3 regions of the Neobacillus sp. SAB-20_R2A genome follow, and region 2 is predicted to be linked to each of the others. Evidence: riboswitches for the same ligand, from Rfam matches in the RefSeq annotation. Region 2 holds a riboswitch; each other region holds the start of a gene.
What was found. Region 2 has a riboswitch for S-adenosylmethionine ahead of V5M37_RS24360 (O-acetylhomoserine aminocarboxypropyltransferase/cysteine synthase family protein). Riboswitches for the same ligand answer to the same signal wherever they lie in the genome.

Region 1: it holds a riboswitch for S-adenosylmethionine, as region 2 does, so the genes downstream of both, V5M37_RS06215 (methionine ABC transporter ATP-binding protein) here and V5M37_RS24360 (O-acetylhomoserine aminocarboxypropyltransferase/cysteine synthase family protein) in region 2, are expected to answer to the same signal.
Region 3: it holds a riboswitch for S-adenosylmethionine, as region 2 does, so the genes downstream of both, V5M37_RS14850 (5-methyltetrahydropteroyltriglutamate--homocysteine S-methyltransferase) here and V5M37_RS24360 (O-acetylhomoserine aminocarboxypropyltransferase/cysteine synthase family protein) in region 2, are expected to answer to the same signal.

What each region holds. Positions count from the first base shown of each region.
Region 1 covers NZ_CP145895.1:1,249,750-1,253,026, reverse strand. Annotated here, with positions in the region: gene V5M37_RS06220 (methionine ABC transporter permease) at 1-141, opposite strand, end outside; gene V5M37_RS06215 (methionine ABC transporter ATP-binding protein) at 131-1,144, opposite strand; SAM riboswitch class I at 1,243-1,352, opposite strand; gene V5M37_RS06210 (NAD(P)/FAD-dependent oxidoreductase) at 1,545-2,660, opposite strand; gene V5M37_RS06205 (vWA domain-containing protein) at 2,742-3,277, opposite strand, start outside.
Region 2 covers NZ_CP145895.1:4,936,292-4,939,568, forward strand. Annotated here, with positions in the region: gene V5M37_RS24360 (O-acetylhomoserine aminocarboxypropyltransferase/cysteine synthase family protein) at 90-1,406, opposite strand; SAM riboswitch class I at 1,476-1,578, opposite strand; gene V5M37_RS24365 (SCP2 sterol-binding domain-containing protein) at 1,660-2,016, opposite strand; gene V5M37_RS24370 (nuclease-related domain-containing protein) at 2,262-3,176, shown strand.
Region 3 covers NZ_CP145895.1:3,044,897-3,048,173, reverse strand. Annotated here, with positions in the region: gene V5M37_RS14850 (5-methyltetrahydropteroyltriglutamate--homocysteine S-methyltransferase) at 104-1,231, opposite strand; SAM riboswitch class I at 1,312-1,410, opposite strand; gene V5M37_RS14845 (peroxiredoxin) at 1,622-2,239, shown strand; gene V5M37_RS14840 (hypothetical protein) at 2,451-2,654, shown strand; gene V5M37_RS14835 (aldolase catalytic domain-containing protein) at 2,809-3,277, shown strand, end outside.

The DNA.
Region 1 (3,277 bases), 2.2 Mb from region 2:
GGTTATGTAAAGCAATATCCCAACCGGCAATCCGATTACCGTTGAAACCACCAGTGAAATTGCAATCATATAGATGGTTTGAAAAAATGCTTTATTGATATCCGGGATAAGCTCCATCAGATGTGCAAAATCAAAGCCCATTGTGTAACACCTCCACTTGTGCGGCCCGGTTTTCAATATAATTTAGGGCTTTTTCTATTTCCTCTTTTTGTCCTTTTAGCTCCATTATGAAAATCCCAAGCGGTTGCTCTTGAATATATTCTATTGAACCATGCAGAAAATTACCTTTTACGTTAAATTGTTGAAGAGTATCAGAAATAACTCCCTCTCCCGCCACCTTACCTTTAAAGGTAACTTTTATTATTGGCCCCTGGCAGCTTTTTAGAATGACTTCCGGGATTTCAAGGGTCACGACACTCTCAATAAATTCTTTTGTAAGTTCTGTATGCGGGTTGGCAAAAATATCATATACCGAACCTTCTTCCACAACTCGTCCATCCTGCATAATTGCCATCCGGCTGCAGATTTCTTTAACAACATCCATCTCGTGAGTGATCAATACAATGGTGATGTTGAGTTCTTTATTGATTTTTTTCAATAGATTGAGTATCGACTTTGTTGTCGTAGGGTCAAGTGCTGATGTTGCTTCGTCACATAAAAGCACCTTCGGATTATTTGCGAGAGCCCTTGCAATACCGACTCGTTGTTTTTGACCACCGCTGAGTTGGGATGGATAGACATCACGTTTATCAGAAAGGCCGACCATTTCAAGGAGTGCCTCTACTCTAATTTTAATTTGTTCTTTTGGCATGTTGGCTGCTTTTAAAGAAAACGCAATATTCTCGTAAACCGTTTTTTGACTGATTAAATAAAAATGTTGGAAAATCATACCAATCTTAAGCCTTGCTGAACGTAGTTGCTCGCCTTTAAGGGAGGTAAGGTTTGTGCCATCAACCATAATACTTCCCGATGTGGGACGTTCTAATAGATTAATACATCTGAGCAGGGAGCTTTTTCCGGCGCCTGAATAGCCGACGATACCGAAGATTTCACCTTCCTGGACGGTTAGTGAAACATTATCAACACCTTTTACTTCACCCTTTTTTGTCTTATAAATTTTACTAAGGTTCTTTATTTCAATCATACTGATTACCTCATTTTTCCGATATCTAAACTAGACTTTATACCCAAACAAAAAGCCCCATTCATTCTGAAAGGGGCGTCGAAATTAAATAGAATTTCGGCTTATCTTTCAGAATGAAAGTACTGTCATTCTGCAGGAATTGGCACCTTCCCAATCGGGGGTTGCCGGACGTCATCGGGCCATGTCCCTCGGTCGCTCTGGATAAGAAAATTAAATTAACAAATAATTAAGTTATATTAAGATAGTACAAATCTATTTTTGTTTTGTCAATCATCTAAATTATAGCGCAATTTACCCGATAGCGTTTTCAACATTGTCATATCAACTTATTATTAATTTAAAAATTTTTTTGTTCGATTAGAAAAGAGCTTTTCGCATGAAAAGCTCTTTGTGCATAACATTAGGCTAAAGCACCAGCAACATTATAATTATTAAAATCAATTTCTGCTTGTTTACCTAATACCAGTTTTGCAAGTTCGGCACCGAGATAGGGCCCACTGGTTAATCCGGAGGAGCCTAAGCCATTTGCTAAGTAGATTCCTTCATAATTTGGTAAAGCCCCGATTACCGGAAGAAAACCAGGAGTAAAAGGCCGAAAGCCTACCCTTGTTTCCAAAATTGTTCCACTTGCGAGACCAGGAGCAACAGCTAAAGCTTTATTTAAGATTTCTTGGACTCCTCCAGCCGTTACCCGATTATCAAATCCTGCATCATTTTCGTGGGTTGCTCCAATGACAACACGCCCACCTTCAAAGGTTAGAATATATTGATCAGATGGTGGCATGACTACAGGCCACGAGTTTGTTTCCATGTCTTGCATATGTAAATGTATGATTTGCGCCTTTTGTGGCCTTACCAAAAATTCAACTCCCAGCGGATCCAAAAGTTCCTTTGCCCACGCTCCTGCAGTGACTATGACTTGATCAGCGAATAGTAACCTATCTGATACTTTAACTCCTTGGACTTTATTATCACTACTAATTAATGAAGCATCCCCTTTAACAACTTGGGCTCCATGTTTTACTGCAGCGTTAACAAGTGCATTACGTAAAGCCCGGCCATTTACACGTGCCCCGCCACTAACAAAAACTGCCCCAAATTCATCGGACAACGGCGGAAAAAGTCGATTCGTTTCAGTTGGTGATAAAATTGTTATTTCGCCGATTTCGGGAGCATCCTCCCAACGGGTCCGTGCCCGTTCTGCCATCTTTTCCAACTTTGCTGGATCAGTGTGAATACTTAATGCCCCAACTCGTTTATAACCCGTATCTTTTTCCCCATCTGCTTCTAACTGAGCTATTAATTCTGGATAATACCGGGCTCCACCTTTAACCAACTGGTACCAGGCTTTATTACGCCGTTGGGACAACCATGGGCAAACAATCCCCGCAGCCGCGTCAGTGGCTTGACCGGGGACATGCCGGTCCACTATGATAACCTCGGCCCCCCATTTTGCAAGGTGATAAGCAGTGGATGCTCCGAGTATTCCTGCCCCAATTACAATTACCTTTTGCATAACTCACCTCAAGACAAAAACTCAGTCTTATAGACTGAGCAAAGTAGATACTATATATATTACAACAAATACACTACTGCTTTAAAGTTTCCTTGTGCTCTGCCTTCTCTCCATTACTTGCTCACACACCATATTATACATAATCTCAACACCTTTTTCAGATGCTTCGAAGTTAAAGGCATTTTCAACATCAATCCCAAGACAGCCCGCTTCTTCCTTAGCATCGATGTTTGCCCCCAAAAAGATAAACTCCCAATTATATTTCTCCTTTTGGTGCTTGATGAGCTCCTTCACTTTTGTATAGGAAAATTCACTACTTGCGTTTTCCATTCCATCAGTCGTGATCACCAATATTACCTTACCGGGCTTATCATTTTCAGGAGTTTTGGATAACCGATATCCTACGTCAAGAATGGTTTTCCCCACTGCATCCAACATTGCCGTCATACCTCTTACATAATACTCCTGATCAGTGAGGTTAATCTGCCTTGCATCAACCCCATTCCATAGGATTTCGTATTGATCGTCAAATAAAACAGTTGTTACCCGTGTCTCCCCTTCCAACTTCCTCTGTTTCTCAATAAATCCGTTAAACCCGCCAATCGTATCACTTTCAA
Region 2 (3,277 bases):
TACTATTATTATGAAAGTAATAGTATCACGGTTAGATAGTAGTGTCAACGACAAAATTCTACATTTTCAAAAAACTATATAAGGAAAATTTAGGCATTTGCTTTTAAAGATGTTAAGCCTGTTGCAGCTTCGATTGCGTCCTCTAAATCTTCCACTAAGTCCTCAACATTTTCGATTCCAATGGAAAGACGGATCAAGTCCTCGGAAACACCGGCTGACTTTAATCCTTCCGAATCCAGCTGCTGATGTGTGGTGCTTGCAGGGTGGATAATTAAGCTCTTGGCATCGCCGACATTGGCCACGTGCGCCCATAGGGTGATTGCATCGATTAATTTCGCACCGGCTTCTCTTCCGCCTTTAATACCAAATACAACCATCGAACCAGCGCCCTTAGGTAAATATTTTTGCGCCAATTCGTAATCAGGATGTGATGGATGTCCCGGATAAGAAACCCATTCAACCGCAGGATGATTATTCAAGTATTCCACTACCTTTTTGGTGTTGGCGACATGCTCTTTCATCCGTACATGAAGCGTTTCTAACCCAAGAACAAACTGGAATGAGCTTTGCGGGCTTAGTGCCGGCCCCAAGTCCCGGAGAAGCTGTACGCGTGCTTTAATAATATAAGCAACCGGTCCAAGCGCCTCAGCATAGACAAGATCATGATAGCTGGAGTCTGGCGTTGTAAAGCCAGGGAATTTCGGTGAATTCCAATCGAACTTGCCTCCGTCGACAATAATGCCCCCTGTAGTTGTTCCATTACCTAATATCCACTTGGTTGCGGAGTGAACGACGATATCAGCGCCATGCTCAATTGGACGGCATAGGTATGGTGTTGCAAAGGTGTTGTCCACGATAAGAGGAACCCCTGCTTCATGAGCAATATTGGCTACCTTTTCAATATCAAGGATTCTTAAGCTTGGGTTGCCGATCGTTTCAGCGAAAACAGCTTTTGTTTTTTCCGTTATGACGGCACGGAAGTTTTCCGGATTCTCAGGGTCGACAAACTTCACATTAATCCCATATTTAGGCAGGGTCACTGCAAATAGATTATACGTTCCGCCATATAGATTGGATGCAGCAACAATCTCATCACCCGCTTCGGCAATGTTTAAGATGGCCAATGTGATGGCAGACATACCGCTTGCCACTGCCAGTGCGCCAACGCCGCCTTCTAGGAGCGATACTCTTTCTTCGAAAACAGTTGTGGTTGGATTGTGAATCCTTGTGTATATGTACCCAGGTTCCGCTAAGGCGAATAGGTTGGCGGCATGCTCTGTGCTTTTGAATTGGTAGGCGTTATTTTGATAGATAGGTAGCGCCCGTGCTCCTGTTACAGGGTCTGGTGAGAGACCACCGTGAACACTTAGTGTTTCAAACCTTAACTTCTTTTGTTTTTCTGACATAGTTCTTATTCCCTCCCAATATAAAAATAAAACCCATGCTTCCTATAAGAAGATGGGGGTTCTCCGCTCTTCTTATCTTTCAGAGCCCGTTTGCTCTGCTGGATTTAGCACCGTGTGGTCCACCGGTTGCCGGGCTTCAACGGGCCAGTCCCTCCGCCGCTCCTGATAAGAATGTATATTTAGTTTGCTGTTCGTTGCTTGAATATTCTAAAAAAATAATACCTGAACTTTAATTCCGAGTCAATACCTTTGATTAAATTATTTCGGCAAGATTTGTCTGGGCTTTAGTTAAATAAAATAGTGATTCCAGTAGTAATATGGTCCTTAGTGCCCCTTTTACGTTCAGGGCGCCAATCCGTTGCAGTACCCTTAATCTTTCTTGCCCTTCCAGAAGTTGCTTTAGTTCTTGCGGGCCGCCGTGGATTTGGCAATTTGCCTGATCCGGGTGTGAGTCATAGAGGGCGAATATTTCCCCGTTTTTAATAACCAGTTGAAACGATTGCTGTTCGGTGGTGCTTAGGTTAATCCTTAGTTCTGCGTGCTGAATTAGCGGAAGAATATGTCCTTGGTCTTTGAATGTTTTTAAAAAGCTATTAACCTCTTCTATCATTTTAATCACTCCGAAATCCTCGTCTATACCAATTACTATTCAGCAGCGATTCGCCTATTCCTTTATGAATTGCTCGACATTATCTTCGAACAGGTGGGGAAATATTAACATTTCCCGAGAAATATGTCGGACTATGCAAGATTCTGGTAATGTTAACAAAATATTCATACATTCTAATTTGCGTTTCAGTAAGTTGGAGTAAAATTGGATATGGGTATTTTTAATTATTTGAGAGGATGTGGACTATGCCTATACCAAAAAAATCGCGCGGAGTACCAAAGGAGTTGCTTATGTTACGGGCCTTAAACCCGCGTATGGCACTTGCTGATACAGACAGGAGAAAGTATTACACTCTTGAAAAAGGCTATCAAGGAGAATTGATGTTTGATGCTATTTCTGAAGGATTGAAGAATAACTGCATCGTATTAAATGACTTGCTCTTTAAATTGAAAGGAAAATACTTTCAAATCGATACGATTATTATTTTTCAAAAAACAATTTACCTGATTGATGTTAAAAATTTTGAAGGAGACTATATTTATAAATCTGATCCCGACCGTTTTTGTAAAAATGATACCGAAATTGACGACCCTATCCTTCAATTGTTGAAGGCAGAGTCCAAGCTGCGGCAGCTTCTCGAAGAGTACAGATTTAATCTGCCGGTTGAATCCTACGTGGTTCATATTAGCCCCACATTTACCCTATACAATGCTCCTCAAAACAATCATGTTATTCTCTCAACACAACTCAATCGCTTCATAAGAAAATTAGAAAATATCCCATCAAACCTGAATGGTGGCCATGAGAGACTGGCAGACCTGTTAATTTCTTTGGATCAAGGTGATTATCCAAATGCTACAAAGCCCGCTTATAGATATGAGGAGCTGATAAAGGGTCCATATTGTTCGAACTGCAATTCATTTTCGGTTTCTGTTGGGGAGAGGAAAATGGTTTGTAATGCGTGTGGGTGTGAGGAGAAACTAGAGTCTGCGGTGCTGCGGTGTGTGAGGGAGTTACGATTACTTTTTCCTGAAAGGAAGATTAGTACGAATTTGGTGTTTGAGTGGTGCGGGAAGAAGATTGACAAAAGGAAAATTAGAAGGATTTTACAGAAGCATTTTACCACTAGAGGGAAAGTGAAATATTCTTATTACGAATAACTTGGTGTGAATTCGATCCATTTCTTCAAAAGTAATTATGTGGTTAATCGTATTACTTTTTTGTTTTTATTACAAATTTTTACTTTAGGGCGCTTATGAAT
Region 3 (3,277 bases), 1.9 Mb from region 2:
AGGAATTCTTTAAAGTAGAAACATACAACCAATTTCAGAAACGATTAAATTGAAAAAGGCCACCTTCCATCATAGAAATGGAAGGCGGCCTCTCCTAATGGGATTAAATGGTTCCCCAAACATCCTTAGCAATAGTCACTACATGTTTAATCTTATTCCACTGCTCTTCTTCCGTTAAAATATTTCCTTCTTCTGTGCTAGCAAAGCCGCATTGAGGGCTTACTGCCAGGTTTTCTAAAGGAATAAATTGACTTGCTTCTTTAATTCTTGCCTTAATGGATTCTGGATCCTCGAGTTCTGGGAATTTAGATGTGAATAATCCTAGTACAACGGTTAGGTTAGGACGCTGGAAGCCTTTTAAAGGTTCGAAGTCACCAGAACGCTGATCATCATACTCTAGGAATAGCCCGTCCACATTTAGCTCAGCGAAAATGGCATCGGAAATTTGATCGTAACCGCCGCTTGTAATATAGGTGGATCTGAAGTTGCCGCGGCAAATGTGCATCGTAATTGTCATATCTTCCGGCTTATTGGCAATGGTTTCATTGATCGCACTTACTCTTGTTTTGATGATTTCATGAACATCCTTGCCAACTTTTTCTACCACTGCATTGATCCGCTCTTCTGAAACAAAATCAATCCAAGATGTGTCGTCTAATTGCAAGTAACGGCAACCAGCCTCATAGAAAGCTTGGATGGCTTTTTGATAGGCCGCTACGGTATCTTTAAAAAATTGCTCACTGTTGCCATTGTAGTACTCATCGCCTTGAATTCTCGTAAACAACATGTTCGGGCTTGGGATGGAGAACTTCGCCACTTGGCTGCCATCACCATATTTTTCAACCGCCTGCTTTAAAAATTTGAAATGTTCGAGCATATAATGATCATTAAAGTCCACTTTGCCCACTACTTTAATGGCGTTGTTTCTTGTTTGGGCGCCTTTGAAGTTGCTGATATATTCATTTTCGAAAAACGCTACACCTTCCAAACCAGCCAAGAAATCCAGATGCCACCATGAACGTCTAAACTCACCATCTGTAATGGATTTTAAGCCTGCTCCAATTTGGTTTTGAACCAATTTCTCAATTTCTTGGTCCTCAACCGCCTTCAGGGCAGCTGCATCAATTTCCCCATTGGCAAAAGCCTTTCTAGCTTCTTTAACCGGTTCTGTTCGAAGAAAGCTGCCGACATGGTCAGCTTTGAATGGAGTTTTTACTAGTGTTGCTGTCATTAATTATTCCTTCTTTCTCGGTGTAATAAAAAACCCTCTTCTCAAAAATAAGAAGAGGGTAATAGCCATTACTAAATCTCTTCTTATCTTCAAGCACTCGCTTCTGGAATTGGCACAGTACGAACGTGTCTGCTGCCGAGGCTTCAAAGGGCCAGTCCCTCCACCTCTCTTGATAAGAATATTCGAAAATATTTAATTAACAGTAAAGATACACCTGTTCAGATTTTCTGTCAACAAAAATCTACAACACTATTGTTGTGGTTGAATGGAAAAGCTATCCAAAATAGGCTCAATGGGACAAATACCTAAACATATAGTATTTATGGCAACGTATTAAAAAATGAACTGCAGCAAGGAATTAAGATTCACGTGATGATCTGAGGTGAAACAATGGAATTTAACAGGCGAGAGGGTCATTTTGATGGATCTTTGCAGCCATTTTGTGCACAGACAACGGATATGGCGCCCCTATTTGAAGCAGAAGCTTATGATCATGCAGAAAAGAAAATAAAAAAGCTTCGTCTAGAAAGCTATCGTGGAAGCTGGGTTATTTTATTTTTTTATGCAAGTGATTTTACCTTTGTTTGACCGACAGAATTGGCAGCGGTCGCTGTTATTAAGGATCAACTAAAGACACTTAATACAAATGTCCTTGCTATCAGCACGGACAGTGTGTATGCCCATAAAGTTTTCGCTGAGGTATCTCCTAATGCCTCTCAGGTATCATTTCCACTTCTAAGTGACCGAACACACCAAATCAGTAAAGCATACAGAGTCCTAAATGAAAAAGTTGGGGCAGCCTTAAGAGCAACCGTCATTATCGATCCAGATGGAATAATTGTATCCAAATTGGTATACCCATTAGAAGTTGGCCGAAATGTTTACGAAATACTAAGGATCATACAAGGGGTACAATACGGAAGAAGCACCGGAGAAGGAGTCCCAGCTAACTGGGTTCCCGGTAACCCAGGAATCATTAGAGACCCAAAGAATATCGGAAGAATTTGAGGCATGGGGACGGTTCTCATGCCTCATTTAGGCTTTTAAGATCCTCTACATACATCATTGATTCCTTAATTATGTCGTAATTTGTCGAAAAGTTAATAAAAATGTACGCGTTTTCACCTGATATGATAGTTTCTATACAAATATTCTAAATATTCACCCCTTTGTGACTACCCAGGAAAAATGGATAGATCGGTCTGTCAGGAGGTATAAAATGTGCCAGGAACACAGAAATAAAAATGTAGAAGTAAATTTTGAAATACCCGAAAACATAATCCAAAGTTTTAGAGATGCTGTTGAAAAAAATGGAAAGTCTATGAATGACGTGCTTAGGTTATATATGCAAAAATACATTTGGAAACAAAGTGAATTACAAAGAAATAGACAAATGCGACGTCAAAGTATTGGAGCCAAGTGATAAAATGATAGTAGTATTAATATAGAAATACTTTAACAATTTTATCAAATATTTTTAGAACGGCTGACATGTAAGTTTGACACCTTTAAAAGATTCATGGTATATATATTCAAATTATGACGAATGAGCATAACCACAGGGGGAATTTAAAATTATGGAACATCGCAGCAAAATTTTAGATTGTACGATCCGTGACGGAGGTTTAGTAAACAATTGGGATTTCAGTATCGAATTTGTCCAGGACTTGTATAATGGACTAAGTGCGGCTGGCGTTGAATATATGGAGATTGGCTACAAAAACTCCGCTAAGCTGCTGAACGCAACTGAGCCTAATCCATGGAGATTTTTAGATGATCATTTTCTGAAAGAAATCATTCCTGAGAAAAAATTCACGAAGCTATCTGCATTAGTAGATATTGGCCGTGTCGATCCCAACGATATCCTGCCTCGCGAGCAAAGTGTGTTGGATATGATTCGGGTAGCCTGCTATATCCGTGAAGTGGACAAGGGCCTGGAGCTTGTCCAAATGTTCCATGATTTAGGATATGAGACATCTCTCAATATTATGGCTTTATCTAGTGTGCCTGAACAGAAGCTTATTGAAGCCATGGAAATGGTCAAAG